Regions from separate parts of the Streptomyces sp. NPDC006602 genome, predicted to be linked through region 1. Evidence: riboswitches for the same ligand, from Rfam matches in the RefSeq annotation. Region 1 holds a riboswitch; each other region holds the start of a gene.
The links. Region 1 has a riboswitch for cyclic di-AMP ahead of ACFYO2_RS30755 (transglycosylase SLT domain-containing protein). Riboswitches for the same ligand answer to the same signal wherever they lie in the genome.

Region 1 (5,257 bases):
ATCGGATCACGCCGGGTATGTTTTTGATCACTTGAAAAGAACGGATATCTATCGACTTACATGGAAGTAGTGGAAATCTCCGACCCGCGATCCACTGAACTCACGGGGTCACGCTCATGCACATCCGTACGACCTTCCCCTACGAGACGACCCACGAGGACCTCCGTATCCCGCTCCCGGACGGAACCCTCCTCTACGCGCGCGTGTGGCGCCCCCTGACGGAGGAACCGGTACCCGCGATCCTCGAATACCTTCCTTACCGCCTGACCGACTGGACCGCACCCCGCGACTGGCAACGCCATCCCTGGTACGCGGGCCACGGTTACGCCTCCGTACGAGTGGACGTGCGCGGACACGGCAACAGCGAGGGCATGCCGGGCGACGAGTACCCGGCGACCGAGCCGGCCGACGGTGTCGAGGTCGTCCGATGGCTCGCATCGCAACCCTGGTGCGACGGGAAGATCGGCATGTTCGGCATCTCCTGGGGCGGCTTCAACTCCCTCCGGATCGCGGCCCTCGCACCCGAGCCGCTGAAAGCGGTCGTCACGGTCTGCTCGACCGACGACCCCTATGACAACGACGCGCACTACATGGGAGGTTCCGTCCTGGCGGTGGACATGCACGCCTGGGCGGCCACCATGCTGGCCTTCGCCTCCCGCCCGCCGGACCCGCGGTACGTCGGCGAGACCTGGCGGGACATGTGGCTCAAGCGTCTGGAGGAGATCGATCCCCTCATCCACACCTGGCTGGACCACCAGACCCGGGACCGCTACTGGAGCCACGGCAGCGTCCGCGAGGACTACGACGCGATCGACGCCGGCGTCCTCGCGGTCGGCGGCTGGCACGACCCGTACCGTGACACGGTCCTGCGCCTCGTCGAGCACCTCCCGGCCGACCGGGTCCGTGGCCTGATCGGCCCCTGGTCCCACCAGTACCCCGATCACGGCCGGCCGCCCGGCCCGGCGATCGGCTTCCTCCAGGAGACCCTGCGCTGGTGGGACCACTGGCTGAAGGGGGTCGACTCCGGCGCGATGCGCGAGCCCCTGCTCCGTGCCTACGTCAGCGACTCCCATCCCCCGGCCACGGTCTACGACGCCCTGCCCGGCCGCTGGGTCGGCGAGCCGGCCTGGCCCTCCCCCAACGTCTCCCCGGTCTCGCACGTCCTTCAGGGCGCCCCTCTCCTCGTCCGCTCCCCGCAGCACACGGGCGTCGACGCCGGCCGCTTCCTCCCTCTCGGGAACGACACCGACCTGCCGCCCGACCAGCGGGAGGAGGACGCGCGGTCGGTGTCGTTCGAGTTCGAAGCCGACGAGGAGACCTGGGTGTTGGGGCGGCCGAAGGTACGACTCAGGCTGACCTCCGAGGTGCCGCGCGGCCAGGTGATCGCCCGGGTGTGTGACGTCGCCCCCGACGGCTCCTCGACCCTGGTCACCCGGGGTGTGCTGAACCTGTCGGCGCGGCAGGGTCCGGACCGGGTCGTGCCGTGGGAGCCGGGTACCACGCAGGACGTCGAGTTCGAGCTGAACGGCATCGGCCACGCCTTCCCGGCCGGCCACCGGGTCCGGCTCGCCGTCTCCTCCGCGTACTGGCCGTGGATCTGGCCGCAGCCCGACTCGGCGGCGGGCTTCACCCTGGACCCGGCGGGCTGCTTCCTCGAACTCCCGGTCAGGACAAGGGAATCCGACTCCGGCATCATCTTCGAGGAGCCCGAGCAGTCCGAGCCCCTCGCCATGACCCGCGGCGTGGCCGCTGACGGATGGAGCCCCGTCACGCTCGACGAACCCCGCCCCGAGCGGCTGGTCGTCCGCGATGTGGCCAAGGGCGAGTGGCGGCTGGAGGTGGATCCGCGATACGGCGGCACCCGGGTGTACCCCGACGGTCTGGAGTTCACCGAGGACACTCTGGAGACGTACACGATCAACGAGTCCGACCCCTTGTCGGCCCGGGCCCGCTCGGACTGGACGATCGTGCTGCACCGACCGGAGCTCCCCTGGCGGGCGACGGTCCGTACCCGGTCGGAGCTCGGCTGTGACGGGACGGACTTCCTCACGTCCAACGAGGTGATCTGCACGGACGGCGACGAGGTCGTTTTTCACCGGACGTGGGAGAAGCGGATCCCACGGACGGCCGGTTGACTATGAGTTGGGCTCATTGCCCGATTTGACACCCTTGCGAACACACGTGAGTTGGGTCACTCGCGCCGCCCTCCGGCCTCGCCGCCACAGGCTCACTCCTCGCCTTGCCCGGTGCGCCAGTTGAGTCTTGGCAACCGCAAAGGATCAAGCGCCCCATATGCCTCAGGTCAAGGTCAACAGGGTGATGTGTGAATCCGCCACTTGTTACGGACATGTGCTCTCGCATACGTTCCGGGCCTGTCGGGCGGACGCCTAATCCTGCCGCCGCCCAACAGGACACCCATCGACCAACACCGCACGGCAGGAGCGGGGGACCCAGGTAAGTCGCCGCACCGGAGATCACGCCGGTGCGGCTGGGGGTTAAGTCGCGCCGTCCCCACGGCACGGCCGGGCAGCTCCCGCCCGAACCCGACAGCTCACCTCGTAGGCGCCGGAGAGGAACAGCGCCATGGCCGCACGAGGCAAGCACCGTCGTACCCGAACCAGCCCGCTCACCCGAGGCGTCGTCACAGCCGGAACAGGCGTCGCCGCCCTCGCCCTCCCGGTCCTGGGCGCGACCACCGCGAGCGCCGCACAGCCGGCCAAGGCCCCCGCCGCCGCGCAGGCCGCCGCGCAGGTCAAGTCCATCACGTACACCGCGGTCAAGGGCGACACGCTCTACGGCATCGCGGACAAGTACGACACCCCCGGCGGCTGGCGACAGCTCTACAAGGACAACCGCAAGGCCGTCGGCGACAACCCGAGGCTGATCCACCCGGGTCTCGAGCTGACGGTCAGGACGGCGAAGAAGGCGAGCACGTCCCGCAAGACGGCCGACAAGGCCTCGACGTCCACCAAGAAGGCCGCCCAGTCCGTCGCCAAGGCCACCCAGGCCTCCGCCAAGACGTACGCGAACAACCTCGACGGCTGGATCCGCGAATCGCTGGACATCATGGCGCAGAAGGGCATCCCCGGCTCGTACGACGGCATCTACCGCAACGTCATGCGCGAGTCGTCCGGCAACCCGCTGGCCATCAACAACTGGGACTCCAACGCGGCGGCGGGCACCCCGTCCAAGGGCCTGCTCCAGACCATCGACCCGACCTTCCAGGCGTACCACGTGGACGGCACCTCGTGGGACCCCTACAACCCCGTCGCGAACATCACCGCCGCCTGCAACTACGCCGCCGCGCGCTACGGTTCGATCGACAACGTCTTCGGCGCGTACTGAGTCGTGTACTGAGGCGCGTACCGAGGAACAACGGGGAACAGTCTCTCGAGGACGACGGCGATGCCGTCGTCCTCGTTGGACAGGGTGATCTCGTCGGCCACGGACTTGAGTTCGGGGTGGGCGTTGGCCATGGCGACGCCGTGGTCGGCCCAGTCGAACATGGGGATGTCGTTGGGCATGTCCCCGAAGGCGATGGTGTGTTCGGGCCCGAGTCCCAGATGGTCGGCGGCGAGCGCGAGCCCCGTCGCCTTGGTGATGCCGCATGGCTGGAGTTCGACGGTCCCGGGTCCCGACATGGTGACCGTGGCGAGGGAACCCACCACGGAACGGGCCGTCGCCGCCAACTCGTCGTCGGACAGGTCGGGATGACGCAGCAGCACCTTGCTGATGGGCTCGCACCACAGGTCGTCGCGCCGCCCGACCCGTACGGCGGGCAGGGTCGGGTGCGGCATCAGATAGCCCGGCTCGATGAGCGTGAGCCCGTCGACGCCGTCCTGGTCGACGGCCGCGTACACCAGCCCGATCTCGGCCTCGATCTTGCCGAGGGCGGTCTCGGCCAGCTCCCGGTCCAGGGTGACCGACCACAGCAGCCGGTCCGCGCCGGCGTCGTACACCTGCGCCCCCTGCCCGCACACCGCGAGGCCGGTGCTGCCCAGGTCGTCGAGGAGCGGCCGCACTCTGGGCGCCGGGCGGCCGGTCACCACCAGATGCCGCGCCCCGGCCGCCGCCACCCGCGCGAGCGCGGCGAGCGACCGGTCGGACAGCGTGTCGTCGGCTCGCAGCAGCGTTCCGTCCAGGTCCGTGGCGATGAGTGAATATGCGGTGGGAGCGGCCATGATCAGAGAATACGGATGGAACGCCGCATCGACTCGACGGGAACCGGACGGCTGCAGCCTTCACATGCGTTGACGCCTGCTCCGGTTACGGCGGCCGGCACGCTCAGGCGGAGTCCCGTACGACCAGTTCCGTCGGGAGAATCACTCCCGCCGTGTCCTCCCCCGCGATCTGCGCGAGCAGCATGCGGACCATCTCGGCGCTGATGCGGTCGTAGGGCTGGCGCATGGTGGTGAGGGCCGGCGTGATGGCGGTGGCCGCGGCCGAGTCGTCGAAGCCGCCGACAGCGATGTCATCGGGAACCGAACGCCCGGCCTGGTGCAGGGAGTTGACGACACCCTGGGCCATGAGGTCGGAGGCGACGAACACCGCGTCCATGTCGGGGGCCTGCGCCAGCAGCCGCCGGGCGGCCTGCTCGCCGCCGGTGCGGCGGTAGTCGCCCTCCACCACCAGGGCCGGGTCGTAGGGCAGGCCCGCCTCGGCCAGCACATCGCGGTAGCCCGCCAGGCGGTCGGTGCCGCCCGGGGTGTCGAGCGGCCCGGTGATCATGCCGATGCGTCGGCGGCCGCCGACGAGGAGGTGGCGGACCATCTCCTGGGCACCGTCGCGGTCGTCGGCCGCCACGTAGCTCACCTTGGAGCCGAGGCCCATCGGCTTGCCGCAGGCCACCAACGGGATGCCGGCGTCGCGCAGTTCGGCGGCGACCGGGTCCCCGCTGTGGCTGGAGACCAGCAGCACGCCGTCGACGTGGCCCGAGGTGATGTACCGGGTCAGCCGGCGCCGGTCGTCGTCGCTCGCCGCCAGCATGAGCAGCAGCGGGATGTCGTGCTGCGCGAGGCGCTCGGTGCAGCCCCGCAGCAGTACGTTGAAGTTGGGGTCCTCGAAGAACTTCTCCTGCGGCTCGGTCAGCAGGAAGGCCACCGAGTCCGAACGTCCCGTACTGAGGCTGCGTGCATGCCGGTTGACCACGTACCCGGTCTTCCTGATGGCGGCCTCGACGGCCCGGCGGGCGGCCGGGGACACGTAGTGGCCGCCGTTCAGGAAGCGGGAGACGGTGCCCCGTGACACGCCGGCCTCC
Region 2 (5,257 bases), on a different contig from region 1:
TCAACTCGTACTGAACCTCGCGCGCGAGGACGTCCAGGAGTACCTCTGGGAGCAGCTCCACGCGCTCCTGTCCAGCGCCCCGATCGACTACGTGAAGTGGGACTTCAATCGCTGCTTCACCGACGCGGGCTGGCCCGGCGAGCCCTACCCGCAGCGCCTGTGGGTCGATCATGTGCACGCGCTGTACCGCCTGTTGGACCGGCTGCGGGCCGCCCACCCGGGCGTCGCCTTCGAGTCCTGCTCGGGCGGCGGCGGCCGGATCGACCTCGGCGTGATGAGCCGTACGGACCAGGTGTGGACCTCGGACAACACCGACCCGCTCGACCGGCTCGTCATCCAGCACGGCTTCAGTCAGATCCACCCGGCGCGCGTCATGGCCGCCTGGGTCACCGACAGCCCCAACAACCAGCTCAACGGCAGGGTCAGCTCGCTGCGTTTCCGTTTCGTGAGCGCCATGGCCGGGGTGCTCGGCGTCGGCGGAGACCTCGCCGAGTGGACCGAGGAGGAGCTCGCCGAGGCCCGTGACTGGGTGGATCTCTACAAGGAGATCCGGCCCCTCGTGCAGCGCGGCGACCTCTACCGGCTGCGGCCTCCGCAGGGCGGGCTGAGCGCGGTGCAGTACGTCCTCGGCGACGAGGCCGTCGTCCTCGCCTGGCTCCAGGCGCAGCATTACGGCGAGCCCGTGCCGACGCTGCGGTTGCACGGCCTCGACCCGACAGCATCGTACGAATGCCATGAAACGGGCGAAGTTCACAGAGGTGCCGTACTGCTGCATCACGGACTGCGGACGGGACTGCGCGGTGACTTCGATGCGACGGTTATCCGACTGCGTCGCATCTAAGGCTTCTGTCCGAATTAGCACCTTCGTTCCAACTCCGCATGCAATAAAGGGGCCTGAGGAGGGGCCACGTGAGGAGGGTCATATTCGTGACCGTGCGTCGCCCGTCATGTTCACGTAATCAATGGTCTTTTCAAGGGGGTTTGGTTAAGAGGGTCAGTCCCTAATGCACACAGGGTGACAGGGAATTCTCTCAGGTGGCCAACAGAAACGCATTCACGGGCAACCACTTACTTGTCCCTTTGCGTCTTGGTCGCTTACGTTCACCACCCATCCGGACGGACGCCCAATCCTGCCGCCGCCCGGAGCCCGCACACACTCACCCGTACATGGCAGGAGCGGGGGACCCACAGGTAGAACCGCCTGTTCCGGTCTCCGGAACGGCTAGGGGTTAAGTCGTGCTTCGGTACGGCCGGGCATCTCCAGTCCGCACCCGACAGCTCACCTCGCAGGCGCCGGAGAGGAATTCGTCATGCCCGCGAAGGGTAAGCATCGCCGCCCGAAGTCCCAGCGTTTCACCCGCTCCATCGCCGTCGCCGGAACCGGCGGCGCCGCACTCGCCCTGCCGCTTCTCGGGGCCACCGGCGCGCACGCCGCCACTCCGCAGTCCGTATCGGAAAAGGCCGTTCAGTCGTCCGTTCCGACCACGGTGAAGAAGGTGGCTGAAAAGACGACGGCCGAAAAGCAGGCGTCCGCGCAGGCATCGGGTAGGAAGATCTACTCCGTGCAGGCCGGTGACTACCTCGCGAAGATCGCGGACGAGCAGAATGTCAGCGGTGGCTGGCAGAAGCTCTACTCCGACAACCGCGAGGCCGTCGGTGGCAACCCGTCGCTGATCCACCCCGGTCTGAAGCTCTCGATCGGCAGGAAGGCCACGACGAGCACCCCCAAGTCGTCGTCCTCCTCGGGCTCTTCCTCCTCGTCCAAGTCGTCGTCTTCGTCTGGTTCATCGGATTCGTCCGCTTCGTCGAAGTCGTCCCCCTCCGGGGCTTCCTCCTCGTCGAAGACCGAGGCGGCCACCCAGAGCGCCGACAACGCCGGCACCTCCAGCGGCTTCACCCTTCCGGTGAGCGGTGCCTCCGTCGGCACCGGCTACCACGTGGCGGGCAGCATGTGGTCCAGCGGCTACCACACCGGCGTCGACTTCGTCGTCCCGACCGGCACCTCCCTCAAGGCCGTGGGCGCGGGCACGGTCGTCTCCGCGGGCTGGGGCGGCGCGTACGGCAACCAGGTCGTCATCAGGCTCGCCGACGGCTACTACGCGCAGTACGCCCACCTGTCCTCGCTCTCCGTCTCGAGCGGCCAGTCCGTGACGGCCGGTCAGCAGCTCGGCCTCTCCGGCGCGACCGGCAACGTGACCGGCCCGCACCTGCACTTCGAGATCCGCACCACGCCGGACTACGGCTCGGACGTGGACCCGGTCGCCTACCTCCGCTCGAAGGGCGTCGCCGTCGGCTGACATCCCCGACCGTCTGTCCGAACACGCTGCCGAAGGCCGGACCCCGATCCCCGGGTCCGGCCTTCGGTGTGTTGATCTTGCTTGTTCCTGATCACTCCATTGCGGCTTTGTGGCGGGGGCGCCCGGGGCGTCGACAGCGAGGGGAGGGTGGGGAGAAGGTGAACTCCGTAGTGTTGCAAGCGCTTTCTGCGCCCTCGGAAGGAGCCGTCTCCCGTGACGACCACGCGTAGAGCATTCGGAGCCCTGGCCGCAAGTGCCGCCCTGGCCGCCCTCGCCCCCGCTACCACCGCGAGCGCCACGCCCCGGCACCGCCGACTGATCGCCCACGACGACTTCCGCCATGGACTCGGCCGGTGGGCGGTGGAACTCGAGAAGGGCGGAACCGTCACCGCGACCCGCGGGATCCTGGAGGTCGACGTGCCCGCCGGCGCAACGGTCTGGTTCAAGAAGCTGCTCGAAGGGCCGTACGTCCTGGAGTACACCGCCACGCCGGTGTCCGCGGGCGGGGTCAACGACCGGGTGTCCGACCTCAACAACTTCTGGAACGCCGTCGACGTCCGTTCCCCCGACGACCTCTTCGCCACCCGGCGGGGCGGGGCGCTGGCGGAGTACGACTACCTCAAGACGTACTACGCCGGCTACGGCGCCAACACGAACACCACGACCCGGCTGCGCCGCTACGTCGGAGAGGCGGGAGTCCGGCCGTTGGTCCACGACTACACCGAGCCGCTGCTCGTGGCGAACGAGCCGAACCGGGTCCGGATCGTCTCCGACGGGTCGATGGTCCAGTGGTGGAACAACGGGCGGCTCGTGTTCGACTACAGCGACCCGGAGCCGTACACGAGCGGCCACTTCGCCTTCCGGACCACTTGGAGCCACTTCCGTATCAGTGGGTTCCGGGTGTGGCAGTTGCCGCCTCAACAGCGCTGACGTGAGGGCTATTCCTGGTTTGACCAACCCTTGAAGAGTGGCTTATCTCACCGTCCGTCAACCCCTTCTTACGGTCGCGTAGCTCACATCCGAAGGGGAATCATGGGCCGACGTGGCAGACGATTCGAAGAGTGACACCAGATCAGTGATCGGGTCGTACGTGGCGGTGGGGGACAGCTTCACCGAGGGCGTCGGCGACCCCGGCCCCGACGGGTCGTTCGTCGGCTGGGCCGACCGGTTCGCGGTACTTCTCGCGGACCGGCGGCCCGAGGGCGACTTCCGCTACACCAACCTCGCCGTGCGCGGGAAACTTCTCGACCAAATCGTGGAGGACCAGGTTCCGAAGGCTCTCGAACTGGCCCCGGACATGGTCTCCTTCTGCGCCGGCGGCAACGACATCCTGCGGCCCGGCACCGATCCCGACGAGGTCGCCGAGCGTTTCGAGCGGGCGGTCGTGCAACTCACCGCCGTCGTCGGCACCGTGATGGTGACAACCGGCTTCGACACCCGTGGCGTGCCCGTGCTCAAGCACCTGCGCGGCAAGATCGCCACCTACAACGGACATGTGCGGGCCATTGCCGACCGGCACGGCTGTCCGGTGCTCGACCTGTGGTCCCTGAAGACCATCCAGGACCGGCGGGCCTGGGACGGCGACCGGCTCCACCTGTCGGCGGACGGGCACACACGCGTGGCACTGCGCGCGGGACAGGTCCTCGGGCTGGAGATCCCGGCCGACCCCGACCAGCCCTGGCCGCCGCTCCCGCCGCGCGGCACGCTCGAGGTCCGACGGGACGACGTGCACTGGGCGCGCGAGTACCTGGTGCCGTGGATCGGGCGCCGGCTGCGCGGGGAGTCCTCGGGCGACCATGTGACCGCCAAGGGCACGCTGTCACCGGACGACATCAAGTCGCGGATCGCTTCCGTGGCTTGAGGGGCTTGAGGCAGTTTTCGCAATCGCGGGTTTGTGGGTCGGCGGGTTCGTGGTTTTCAGTACCCGGGGCGTGTCGGCCTGTGGGCGGTGCGGCCGGGCACTCGGCTTGCGGGTCGGCAGTGGGGGCGGGCGGCTCGTGCGGGACGGAGCAGGGGGCTCGGCGCCCCTACGTGGTCAACGTCTCCCGTGCCAGCCCGAGTTCCCGGGCGAGTGCCTCGTCCACCCACTCCTGCGCCCGGGACCGCGGCACGGCGCCCGAGTACGAGGTGAGCTGAACGGCGAGCCCGTCCAACAGGGCCGTGAGGCGCACGGCGGTTCCGCCCGGGTCCGGGCAGTGGAACTCGCCGGCGGCCACCCCCTCGGCGATCACCTCGGCGAGGGCCGCCTTCCACTGGCGGTCGAGGTACCGGGTGACCTCCTGGAGCGCGGGCTCGCGCAGCGCGGCCGCCCAGCCCTCGATCCACAGCCGCCAGCCCTTGGCCTGGCCCGTCGGGGTGTACCAGCGCACGGCGGCCCGCAGCCGGCGCAGTGCCGTGGTGCGGCGGGCGAGCAGTTTCGACAGGTGGGCCAGGTCGTCCTCGGCCGCGTAGGTGAAGGCGGCGGCGACCAGTTTCTCCTTCGTGGAGAAGTGATAGAGCACCAGCGCGTTGCTCACGCCGAGGGCCGAGGCCACGTCGGCGATCCTGACCGCCGCCACGCCCCGCGCCTCGATCTGCTCGATGGCGGCCCGCAACAGCTCCTCGCGCCGCTGGGCCACGCTCAACCGCACTCTCGCCACGCGGTCACCCTAATCCGTGGTCCCGTGCGCTGCCGGAGAGAGGTCGTTTACCGGCCGAACCGGCCCGCGACCTGGTAGGCGCAGGTAGACAGGCCTGAAACGACCGTTCGCGGCTAGGATCGGGCACCTCCCTGTCGTCCCTGCCGAGGACCGGGTGGCCCCTACCGGTACCAACCGAACCGCTCGGCGATGACCGGCAGGCGGTGCGCGACGATGGCGTGCGCGGCGGCCCGCGGGGTCGTGCCGTCCCTTTCCGCGCGGGCCAGCATCTGCTCGACCAGGGCGCGCATCGAGCGGCGCGTGTGAGCGAACGCGGCGTCC
Region 3 (5,257 bases), on a different contig from region 1:
AGCAGCGCGGACACGGTGGCGTGCGGCAGCCGCGTCGCCCGTACGGCATGCCCCTGCGGCGCCGCACCCCCGTGCCGCGCCCCCTGTACGACGACCAGCGGCTTCGCGGCCGCCGTACGGCGTGCGAGCCGCGTGAACTTGCGCGGATTGCCGATGGACTCCAGGTACATCAGCACGACGTCGGTGTCGGGGTCGTCGTACCAGTACTGGAGTACGTCGTTGCCGGAGACGTCCGCCCGGTTGCCGGAGGAGACGAACGTGGACACGCCGGTCACCCCGGTGACCCCGCCTCCGCGCCGGTGCAGCCGGGACAGCAGGGCGATGCCGATCGCGCCGGACTGGGCGAACAGGCCGATCCGGCCGGGCCGGGGCGCCTCGGGCGCGAGCGAGGCGTTCAGCCGGACCTCCGGGGAGGTGTTGATGATCCCGAACGCGTTCGGCCCGATGATCCGCATGCCGTACGCGCGCGCGTGGCGGACGAGTTCACGCTGGCGCTCGCGTCCCTCGGGCCCGCCCTCGGCGTACCCGGCGGAGAGCACGACCAGACCCTGCACCCCGTGCAGGCCGCATTCCTCGACGACCTCGGGGACGTGCTCCACGGGGACGGCGACCACCGCAAGGTCGACGGGCCCGTCGATGTCCCGCACCGACCGGTGGGCGGGCACCCCGCCGAGTTCCTTCTGCGCCTCGGGGAGGGCCTTGTTCACGGCATGGAGCCGGCCGGTGAACCCGGCGTCCCTGATGTTCTCGAGGACGCTGCGGCCCACGCCGCCGGGGGTGCGGCCGGCCCCGATCACGGCGACGGACCCGGGCATGAGCAGCCGCTGCACGGACCGCGCCTCGGCGCGCTGTTCGCGCGCGTACTGCACGGCGAGCGAACGGTCCGTCGGTTCCAGGTCGAACTCCAGGCGTACGACGCCGTCCTCGAAGCTGCGCTTCTGGGTGTACCCGGCGTCCGTGAACACCTTGATCATCTTGTTGTTGGCGGGCAGTACCTCGGCGGCGAACCGCCGGATACCCCGCTCGCGCGCGACGGCCCCGATGTGTTCGAGGAGGGCGGAGGCCACTCCGCGTCCCTGGTGGGCGTCCTGCACGAGGAAGGCGACCTCCGCCTCGTCGGCGGGGGACGAGGCGGGCACGCCATCGGGGCCGATGCGGTCGTAGCGTACGGTGGCGATGAACTCGCCGCCGATGGTGGCCGCGAGTCCCACCCGGTCCACAAAGTCGTGGTGCGTGAAGCGGTGGACGTCCTTGGCGGACAGACGAGGGTAGGGCGCGAAGAAGCGGTAGTACTTCGACTCGTCCGAGACCTGCTCGTAGAAGCTGACGAGGCGATCGGCGTCATCAACGGTGATGGGCCGGATGCGCGCGGTACCCCCGTCGCGCAGCACCACGTCGGCTTCCCAGTGGGCGGGGTACTCGTGCCGGTCCGACGAGGTCTGCATGGGCCCCAGAGTACGGCTCGCGTACGACAACGGCGCGAGGCAGTCTGTGGAGGACGTCAGCCGGACCGAGGCCGCGGTTCGGCGGCAGCGCGGGGCGGGACGAAGGACCGCTCCGGGCATGCTTCATGATATGGGAAACTGGTCTAGACAACCTGATACATCGAAGGGCAGCATCACATGGCTGAGCGCCGCGTCAACGTCGGCTGGGCCGAGGGTCTCCACGCCCGCCCCGCTTCCATCTTCGTCCGGGCCGCCACGGCCGCAGGCATCCCGGTGACGATCTCCAAGGCCGACGGCAACCCCGTCAACGCGGCCTCCATGCTGGCCGTCCTCGGTCTGGGCGCCCAGGGCGGCGAGGAGATCGTCCTCGCCTCCGAGGCCGAGGGCGCCGACGTGGCCCTCGACCGTCTGGCGAAGCTGGTCTCCGAGGGTCTCGAGGAACTCCCCGAAACCGTCTGAGCACGCAATTGACGTTTGCCGCGAAGGGCTCGCCCGAATTATCGGGCGAGCCCTTCGCATTTCCCGCTCACGGGCAGCAGAAATAATCCCCCGCGAATTATCCCCTCTTTGTATACGGTGCCTGTGTTAATGCCGCAGGCCCGTCATGTTTACGGGATGTTGCGAGTTCCTCACACGGTCCGGCCGATCCCCGCCGCCGGTGAATCGCAGCCGGTGCGCCGCCGTCGCGCGCTCCGTGTGCAGCGCCGTGAGCGCCCGCGCGCGTTCGCCGTCGCCGCGCGCCACCGCGTCCACGATCCCGCCGTGCTCCGCCCACGACTCCACGGGGTTGGCCGGCGCCTCCACCGCGTACATCCATGCGATCTTGTGGCGCAGCTGGGTCAGCATCGAGGTCATCGCGGCACTGCCCGAGGCCTGCGCGAGCGTCTCGTGGAACCATGCCCCCAGGGAGCGCAGATCCTCACTGTTGCCCCGCCTGGCACGCTCCTGGCCCAGCCGGACCAGGCCGCGCAGCACCTTGAGATGGGCCTCGGTCCGCCGCTGGGCGGCCCGGGAGGCGCCGAGCGGCTCCAGGAGCATGCGCATCTCCAGCAGGTCGGCGCCCTCCTGTTCGGTGGGTTCCGCGACGCACGCGCCCGCGTGCCGCCGGGTCACCACGAAGCCCTCCGCCTCCAGCGTGCGCAGGGCCTCCCGGACGGGGACGCGCGAGACGCCGTAGCGGCGCGCGAGCAGTTCCTCGGTGAGTCGGCTGCCGCGCTCGTAGACACCCGCGACGATGTCGTCCCGGATCGCCGTGCATACCGAGTGCGCCGGAATACGCATGACCGACCTCCGCTTTAATCCCCGTGAAACGTCGACGATTGACGTGTGTTCAGTGACTCTATTGCAATCAGCGGGAATTTCCGATGGCGGGCCGGAATCCATGGATATTTTTTGGACAGACGGTCGTCCCAAACGCCGAAAGCCCCGGCTGGGGGAGCCGGGGCTTCGGGATGCGGAGCCGTCTGTCGTCAGACGATGCCGGGACGCACGCGTGGGTCGTTCGCGGGCGCGAGCGTCAGACGTTCACACCGTGCGAGCGGAGGTAGGCGACGGGGTCGATGTCCGAGCCGTACTCCGCGGTGGTGCGGGCCTCGAAGTGGAGGTGCGGCCCGGTGACGTTGCCGGTGGCGCCGGAGAGGCCTATCTGCTGCCCCGGGGTGACCGTCTGGCCGACGGAGACGCCGATGGAGGACAGGTGGCCGTACTGGGTGTACGTGCCGTCGTTCATCTTGATCACGACGTTGTTCCCGTACGACCCGCCCCAGCCGGCCTCGACGACCGTGCCGGAGCCGACCGCGTGGACGGAGGTGCCGCTCGCTGCGTGGAAGTCGACGCCGGTGTGGCTGCCGGAGGACCAGACGGCGCCGCCGGACTTGTAGCCGGTCGAGATGTACGAGCCGGAGACGGGGGCGACGAAGGCGTTGAGGATCTTGCGCTCGGCCTCCCGGGCGGCGCGCTCCTTGGCCTCGCGGGCCTGCTTGGCCTCGGCGACCGCCTTCTTGGCCTCGGCGGCAGCCTGCTTGCGCGCGGCCTCCTCGGCCTTCTTCCGCGCCTCGGCCTGCTCGGCGGCCTGCTTCTGGGCGGCGGCCTGGGCGTCGATCTGGTCGGCGATCGAGTTGTCGGTGCTGATGACGGGGATGAGACCGGTCTGCTCGGCGGCCGGTTCGGCGGCGAGCGCCGGGGCGGCCAGGGTGCCGATGACGCCGGTGGTGGTCAGCGCCGCCACGCCCGCCGCACGGGCGGTGGTGCGCTTCATCCGGCTGGGACGACGGTGCTTCCCGGTGGCGCAGGTGAACGCCATGTGGTGGCTGGTCCTTTCCTTCCTTCTCGCCTACCGGGTTAGCTGACGGGTTCGGAGCAGGAAGGTCTCCTACGGGCCCCCTCGCGGTGCGCGCGGGCGTCCGATTCACCCCAGGGACTTGTGGTGTGGGTCCCCGGCTCCCCTGGCTCGCGCCATGTGGGGACTCGGCGATGACTGTCCGGTGCCGCGGGTGCGGCGCACTGCCTGACGAACAGCCCGCATGACGCTAAACGCGGCAACTTTCAATCCCCAAACGGATCACGGCTTTTGTAGCGCATGCCACAGGGCAGACAGGCAACCTCTCCCTCAATTCGGACATGGAGGGGCCCTGGTGACTCTCCGGTCACCAGGGCCCCTGGGCGCGCCTACGCCCACCGCGCTACGCGCGCGTGCGCCTACTCCGCCGAGACGACGGTGACTTCGCCGATGCCGAGGGCCTCGACGGGCTCCCTGATCTGCGCCGCGTCCCCGACGAGGATCGTCACCAGCCGGTCGACCGGGAAGGCGCTCACGACCGCCGCGGTGGCCTCCACGGTGCCGGTCGCGGCGAGCTGCTGGTACAGCGTCGCCTGGAAGTCGTCCGGCAGGTGCTGCTCGACCTGGTCGGCCAGCGTGCTCGCCACGGCCGCCGCGGTCTCGTACTTCAGCGGTGCCACCCCGACGAGGTTCTGCACGGCGATGTCACGCTCGGCGTCGGTGAGCCCTCCGGCGGCGAGGGTGCGCAGCACTGTCCACAGGTCGTCGAGTGCTGGACCGGTGTTCGGGGTGTCGACGGAGCCGCTGATGGCGAGCATCGCGGCGCCGGTGCCGTCCGGCGCGGAGCGCATGACCTGCCCGAACGCCCGCACGCCGTAGGTGTAACCCTTCTCCTCCCGCAGGACGCGGTCCAGGCGGGAGGTGAGGGTGCCGCCCAGACAGTAGGTGCCGAGCACCTGCGCGGGCCACACGCGGTCGTGCCGGTCTGGGCCGATACGGCCGATCAGCAGCTGCGTCTGGACGGCTCCGGGGCGGTCCACGATGACGACCCTGCCGGTGTCGTCGGCGGTCACCGGCGGCACGGGACGGGGCTGGGCCGCGGAACCGGTCCAGGAGCCGAGCGTGTCTCCGAGCAGCGCGTCGAGGTCGATGCCGGTGAGGTCGCCGACGACCACCACGGTGGCGGTGGCGGGGCGGACGTGCTTCTCGTAGAAGCCGCGCACGGCCGAGGAGTCGATGTTCTCGACCGTCTCCTCGGTGCCCTGGCGCGGGCGCGACATGCGCGAGGTGGCCGGGAAGAGCTCCTTGGAGAGCTCCTTGGCGGCACGCCGGGACGGGTTGGCCAGCTCGTGCGGGATCTCGTCCAGGCGGTTGCGCACCAGTCGCTCGACCTCGCTGTCCGCGAACGCGGGCGCCCTGAGGGCGTCGGACAGCAGGCCCAGCGCCTTGGCCAGGCGCGAGACCGGGACCTCCAGGGACAGCCGTACGCCGGGGTGGTCGGCGTGCGAGTCGAGGGTGGCGCCGCAGCGCTCCA
Region 4 (5,257 bases), on a different contig from region 1:
TGCCCGAGTTCACCGAACGCACGAGCTCCGGGCACAAGACGATGGATCCGTACTCGAAGCTGCTGGAGGAGCGGATCGTCTTCCTGGGGACGCCGATCGACGACGTCTCGGCGAACGACGTGATGGCTCAGTTCATGTACCTGGAGTACAAGGACCCGGACCGCGACATCGTGCTGTACATCAACTCCCCCGGGGGCTCGTTCAGTTCGATGACGGCGATCTACGACACGATGCAGTACGTCAGCTGTGACGTGGAGACGACGTGCCTGGGGCAGGCCGGCTCGTCGGCCGCGGTGCTGCTGGCCGCGGGCACGCCCGGGAAGCGGAGCCTGCTGCCGGGCGCCCGCGTGGTGATCCACCAGCCCGCGCTGTCCGAGCCGGTTCAGGGGCAGGCGAGCGACCTGGCCATCCAGGCCGGCGAGTTGACGCGCGTGCGGACCCGCCTGGAGGAGATGCTCGTGCGGCACACCGGGCGCAGTCCGGAGCAGGTGAACACCGACATCGAGCGGGACAAGATCTTCACCGCGCAGGAGGCGCTGGAGTACGGGCTGGCGGACCGCGTCATCCCGAGCCGCAAGGGCTCGCGCCCCACTCGCGCCGAGGGGTGAGCCGTCGATGTTGCCCGACCTGCCACCGTTGCCGGCCCTGACGCGCGCCGAGGGCGAACTGATCGACCGTTACCTCGACGTGGTGGACCTGCTCGGCCGGATCAACCCGGCCCGCCACGGCGACACGTACCGCGGACTGCGGGCCGCGCAGGCGCTGGTCACCAAGGCGGCCGAGCTGCGGGACGCACTGGCGCTGATGCACCGTCGGGGCGAGACCGAGGTGCACGCCGACACGCTGGCGCGTGCGCTGCGCGTGCTGGACGGGGAGCGCCGCACGGCCCGCGTCACGCTGCCGCCGCCCACCGACAGTTGACGCACCCACAGCCGGTCCGGTCCGCCTCCTGATGGAGCGTCCGGACCGGCGCCGAAACGGACCAAACGGTGTACCACCTCTTGGCGTAGTCGCGCGTCCATTTTCAGGCCCGCTCAAGTTGCGCAACGCGCGTAGGCCCAGGGCGGAATGAGTCGTTCCGGTGCTGGTCGGGGGGCCCTCGGGCCCCTGGACGCCCTCTCGAACACGGGGGTGTCCACCCGAACGGGTGAGTGGTGAGTAACAACACAAACCATCGGTTCCGTTGGGATTTTCGGACATCCCTGAGCCAAGATCCCTGTCTGACGACAAGACCCCGTCACAACGGCGGGGCGATCCGGGCGGACGCCGAGTCCTGCCGCTGCCCGGATGACAGGTCGACAGAAGTGGATCGGCAGGAGTGGAGGACCCAAGCACGACGGGTCGCCGGAACGGTCACGCCATGACCGCGCCGAGCTGCCCTTGGGGTGAAGCCGCAGCAGCGGCCGGGCAACTTCGCCAGCCCGAATCCGACAGGTCATCCTTCACAGGCGGCTGACGAAGGGTTGCGCATGACTGCGCTCAATCGTGTCCCGTCGCTCATGGTCCGGGCCGGTACGGCCTCGGCCCTCACCCTCGCCGCGGTGGGCGGCTCCGTCGTGGTCCCGGGTGTCGCCTCCGACGCCGCGGCCGCCACGCCGGCGACGAAGGCACTTCAGATCGCCGCGTCCAAGAAGGGCTCCCCGTACAGGTACGGCGCCACCGGACCACGCCGGTTCGACTGCTCAGGGCTCACGCTGTACTCGTTCAAGAAGGCGGGCAAGAAGCTGCCTCGTACGGCGGCCCAGCAGTACAACAAGACGCACCACATCTCCTCGAAGAGCCGCAAGGCGGGAGACCTGGTGTTCTTCCACTCGGGGTCGAGCGTCTACCACGTCGGCATCTACGCCGGGAAGGGGAAGATCTGGCACGCCCCGAAGACCGGGGACGTGGTGCGACTGCAGAAGCTCTGGACCAAGAGCGTCTGGTACGGCCGGGTCAAGTGACCCACCCACCCTCGGGGGCGGCGGCGACCTGACCCGCCGCCGTCCCCTGTTGGGGCCCCGCGGGACGCGTGACACGGGCTGAGATGGTTACTCGTTCATCCATGGCCGACCACCGTCCCTGCACCGCACGCAACGAGACCCCGCTGGAGCGCGCCGACCGCAATTTCGGCGAACTGCTCCAGGAACTGCGCGTCACCCAGACCGGGGTGCAGATCCTCTTCGCGTTCCTGCTGACCCTCGCCTTCACGCCGCGCTTCCCGTCGCTCGACACGGTCCAGCGCACGACGTACGTCGTCACGCTGCTGCTGGCGGTCCTCGCGGCGGCGCTGTTCACCGCGCCCGCCGCCCTGCATCGCTCGCTCTTCCAGAAGGGCGCCAAGCCCCGCATAGTCCAGGTCTCCTCGCGGCTCGCCACCCTCGGCATGGGGGTGCTGGTGTTCGCGTTCACCGGGTCGGTGCTGCTCGTGGTGGACGTGACGACCGGCCGGGCCGGAGGGCTGGCCGCGGGCGGGGCGACCCTGCTGGTGTGCCTGGGCCTGTGGTGGCTGCTTCCCCGGCTGGTACGGCGGGCCGTACGGGCCGACGCGCACCGGACGGCCGTCAGGCCGCAGCCCACGGCGGTCCGAGGAGGAGTACCCCACCGAGACCTCTCGGCGCGCCGCCGGTGACCTCCTGACGCCCCTGGGGAGCACGCGGCCGGCGCCGTGAGCGCTACGGCTCCTGCTGGCCCGCCGCCGGCACCGGCTGGGCCGGCACCGTCCACGGCAGCTCGATGAAGACGGTCTTGCCCCCCTCGCGGGTGGGCCGGACTCTGAGCTTGCCGCCGCACTCCGCGGTCAGCCAGCGGATGATCACCATGCCGCGGCCGTTGTCCTGCTGGACGGCGGCGGGCAGTCGTTTCGGGAAGCGCGGGTGGCTGTCGGTGACACCGATGCGCAGGTGCTCGTCACGGTCGAGCGCGATGTCCACCGTGAAGGTGGGTGACTGCCCGAGGGTGTGCTGTACGGCGTTGGTGGCGAGTTCGGAGACGATGAGGCGGATGGTCTCGGCTACGTCCGTGTCCGCCGGCAGACCCCATTCCGCCAGAGCTGTGAGCACGTAGGAGCGGGCGGCGGAGACCGAGGCGGGAACGCTCGGCAGAGTGACGGATGATTCCAGGTGGTCTGCCATGACGACGTCGTCCCTTCCCCGCGGTACCGCAGTCCGACGCGAAGGCGGAGGTTCGAGTACGGTCCCGGACTGGTGCTTCGCGGCCAGAGTGCCATTACCGGGGCGGTCACGGGTGGCGATCCACCAAGATGTGCATATATCTGTCGCTCGAAGCGGTGAACTCTGCGACGGCAGACCGTATTTGGGTGCCTTGGTTGGAGTAAGGAGTAGCCCCATGCAGCACGGTCCCGCGGTGCGCCGCCGGAAGCTGGGCGCCGAACTGCGTGCGCTGCGCACCGGTGCGGGGCTCACGAGTGGTGAGGCGGCCCTGCTGGTGGGCTGGCACCAGTCGAAAGTGAGCCGGATCGAGACCGGCGCGAGCGGGGTGAAACCGGCCGATGTGCGGTTACTGCTCGACGCCTACGGGGTGCACGACTCCCAACTGCGCGAGCTGCTCCTGATGTTGGCGGGCTCCGGCGAGGGTGGCGGCCGCCACCACTGGTGGCAGGCGTACCGAGGTGTGCTGCCGCCGACCTACCGGGATTTCATCAGCCTGGAGTCGCAGGCCAGCGCGATGCGCACGCTGGAGACCTCGGTGGTGCCCGGCCTGCTGCAGACGGCGGAGTACGCCCGGGCGGTGACGAAGGCCGCGGTGGACGGGCTGGACGACGAGCGTCTCGACGCCCTGGTCGAAGTGCGCCTGGCCCGGCAGGACGTGCTGCGTTCGCATCCGCCGCTGGAGTTGAGCGCCGTTCTGGACGAGGCCGTGCTGCGGCGGGAGGTCGGCGGCCCCGACATCATGGCGCGGCAGCTGGCACGACTGGTCGAGGCGGTGCGGCTGCCCCAAGTGCGCCTGCAGGTACTGCCGTTCGCGGCCGGCGCGCACATCGGTGTCACCGGGCCTTTCGTTATCTTCTCATTTTCGCGCACATCTGATCTGGATGTGGTTGTTCTCGACCACTTGACGAGTAGCCTCTACCTCGAACGGAAAGAAGACCTCCAGGCTTACACCGAGGCCTTCAACGCCCTTCGGTTCCACGCCCTTTCGCCCGAGGACTCGTTGGACTACATCGCCGCTATAGGTGACGGCGCGTAAGGAGGCACCATGTCTGCCCTGCCTCGGCACGTACCTTCCAGTACCGATCTGCCCGGCCCGCGGTGGCTGCGCAGCAGTTACAGCACGGGAGCGAACAACTGCGTCGAGACCGCCCGGCTCGTGGCCGGACGCCCGGCCGGACTGCTCGCCGTGCGCGACTCGAAGAACCCGGCCGGACCCGCGCTGCTCTTCTCCCCCGAGAGCTGGGCGGGCTTCACGGCCGCGGTGCACCACATCTGACCGGTTCCGCCGTCGCGCGACGCACGGCCGTGGCACCCGCGAGAGAGCCTGAGGATGCGCGCCGTCCCGCGACTCACGGTCGCGTCTCGCCGATCACCCGTACAGCACGTTCGATCTGCCCGTCGGAGAGGTCCGCGCGGGCGGTCAGCCTCAGCCGGGAGACGCCGTCGGGCACGGAAGGAGGACGGAAGCAGCCCACGGCCAGCCCCTGCGCACGGCAGTCGGCCGCCCAGCGCACGGCCCCCTCCGGGGACGGTGCGCGCACGGAGACGACCGCGGCGTCCGGACGTACCGCCTCCAGACCCGCGGCGCTCAGGCGTGCGTACAGGTCGGCGGCGACCGCGCGCGCTCGCGCCGCCCGCTCCGGCTCGCGGCGCAGCAGGCCCAGGGCGGCCAGGGCCGCGCCCGCCGCCGCGGGGGCGAGGCCGGTGTCGAAGATGAACGTCCGGGCCGCGTTGACCAGGTGGTCGATCACCCGGGCGGGGCCGAGCACGGCACCGCCCTGGCTGCCGAGCGACTTGGACAGCGTGACCGTCACGACGACGTCGGCGGCGCCCGCGAGTCCCGCCGCGTGCGGGGCGCCGCGGCCGCCGTCGCCGAGGACGCCGAGACCGTGGGCGTCGTCGACCACCAGCCCCGCGCCGCGCTCCCGGCACGCCTCGGCGAGCCCGGCCAGCGGTGCCGCGTCGCCGTCGACCGAGAAGACCGTGTCGGACACGACGACGGCGGGGCCCTCGTGCGTCTGGAGCGCCTTGCGCACGGCGCCCGGGTCGGCGTGCGCGACGACCTGCGTGGTGCCGCGGGCCAGCCGGCAGCCGTCGATGAGCGA

Region 2: it holds a riboswitch for cyclic di-AMP, as region 1 does, so the genes downstream of both, ACFYO2_RS35295 (peptidoglycan DD-metalloendopeptidase family protein) here and ACFYO2_RS30755 (transglycosylase SLT domain-containing protein) in region 1, are expected to answer to the same signal.
Region 3: it holds a riboswitch for cyclic di-AMP, as region 1 does, so the genes downstream of both, ACFYO2_RS41015 (M23 family metallopeptidase) here and ACFYO2_RS30755 (transglycosylase SLT domain-containing protein) in region 1, are expected to answer to the same signal.
Region 4: it holds a riboswitch for cyclic di-AMP, as region 1 does, so the genes downstream of both, ACFYO2_RS07975 (C40 family peptidase) here and ACFYO2_RS30755 (transglycosylase SLT domain-containing protein) in region 1, are expected to answer to the same signal.

What each region holds. Positions count from the first base shown of each region.
Region 1 is NZ_JBIAHG010000015.1:47,991-53,247, forward strand. It holds gene ACFYO2_RS30750 (CocE/NonD family hydrolase) at 117-2,135, shown strand; cyclic di-AMP (ydaO/yuaA leader) riboswitch at 2,417-2,578, shown strand; gene ACFYO2_RS30755 (transglycosylase SLT domain-containing protein) at 2,584-3,345, shown strand; gene ACFYO2_RS30760 (HAD family hydrolase) at 3,309-4,181, opposite strand; gene ACFYO2_RS30765 (LacI family DNA-binding transcriptional regulator) at 4,285-5,257, opposite strand, start outside.
Region 2 is NZ_JBIAHG010000021.1:26,442-31,698, reverse strand. It holds gene ACFYO2_RS35300 (alpha-galactosidase) at 1-841, shown strand, start outside; cyclic di-AMP (ydaO/yuaA leader) riboswitch at 1,149-1,306, shown strand; gene ACFYO2_RS35295 (peptidoglycan DD-metalloendopeptidase family protein) at 1,311-2,297, shown strand; gene ACFYO2_RS35290 (DUF6250 domain-containing protein) at 2,511-3,227, shown strand; gene ACFYO2_RS35285 (SGNH/GDSL hydrolase family protein) at 3,373-4,158, shown strand; gene ACFYO2_RS35280 (TetR/AcrR family transcriptional regulator) at 4,325-4,936, opposite strand; gene ACFYO2_RS35275 (Glu/Leu/Phe/Val dehydrogenase dimerization domain-containing protein) at 5,098-5,257, opposite strand, start outside.
Region 3 is NZ_JBIAHG010000033.1:26,130-31,386, forward strand. It holds gene ACFYO2_RS41000 (GNAT family N-acetyltransferase) at 1-1,445, opposite strand, end outside; gene ACFYO2_RS41005 (HPr family phosphocarrier protein) at 1,623-1,904, shown strand; gene ACFYO2_RS41010 (GntR family transcriptional regulator) at 2,031-2,726, opposite strand; gene ACFYO2_RS41015 (M23 family metallopeptidase) at 2,962-3,747, opposite strand; cyclic di-AMP (ydaO/yuaA leader) riboswitch at 3,761-3,927, opposite strand; gene ACFYO2_RS41020 (M16 family metallopeptidase) at 4,143-5,257, opposite strand, start outside.
Region 4 is NZ_JBIAHG010000002.1:722,073-727,329, forward strand. It holds gene ACFYO2_RS07965 (ATP-dependent Clp protease proteolytic subunit) at 1-608, shown strand, start outside; gene ACFYO2_RS07970 (hypothetical protein) at 616-921, shown strand; cyclic di-AMP (ydaO/yuaA leader) riboswitch at 1,265-1,466, shown strand; gene ACFYO2_RS07975 (C40 family peptidase) at 1,470-1,943, shown strand; gene ACFYO2_RS07980 (DUF6328 family protein) at 2,045-2,611, shown strand; gene ACFYO2_RS07985 (ATP-binding protein) at 2,655-3,113, opposite strand; gene ACFYO2_RS07990 (helix-turn-helix domain-containing protein) at 3,328-4,188, shown strand; gene ACFYO2_RS07995 (DUF397 domain-containing protein) at 4,198-4,428, shown strand; gene ACFYO2_RS08000 (8-amino-7-oxononanoate synthase) at 4,502-5,257, opposite strand, start outside.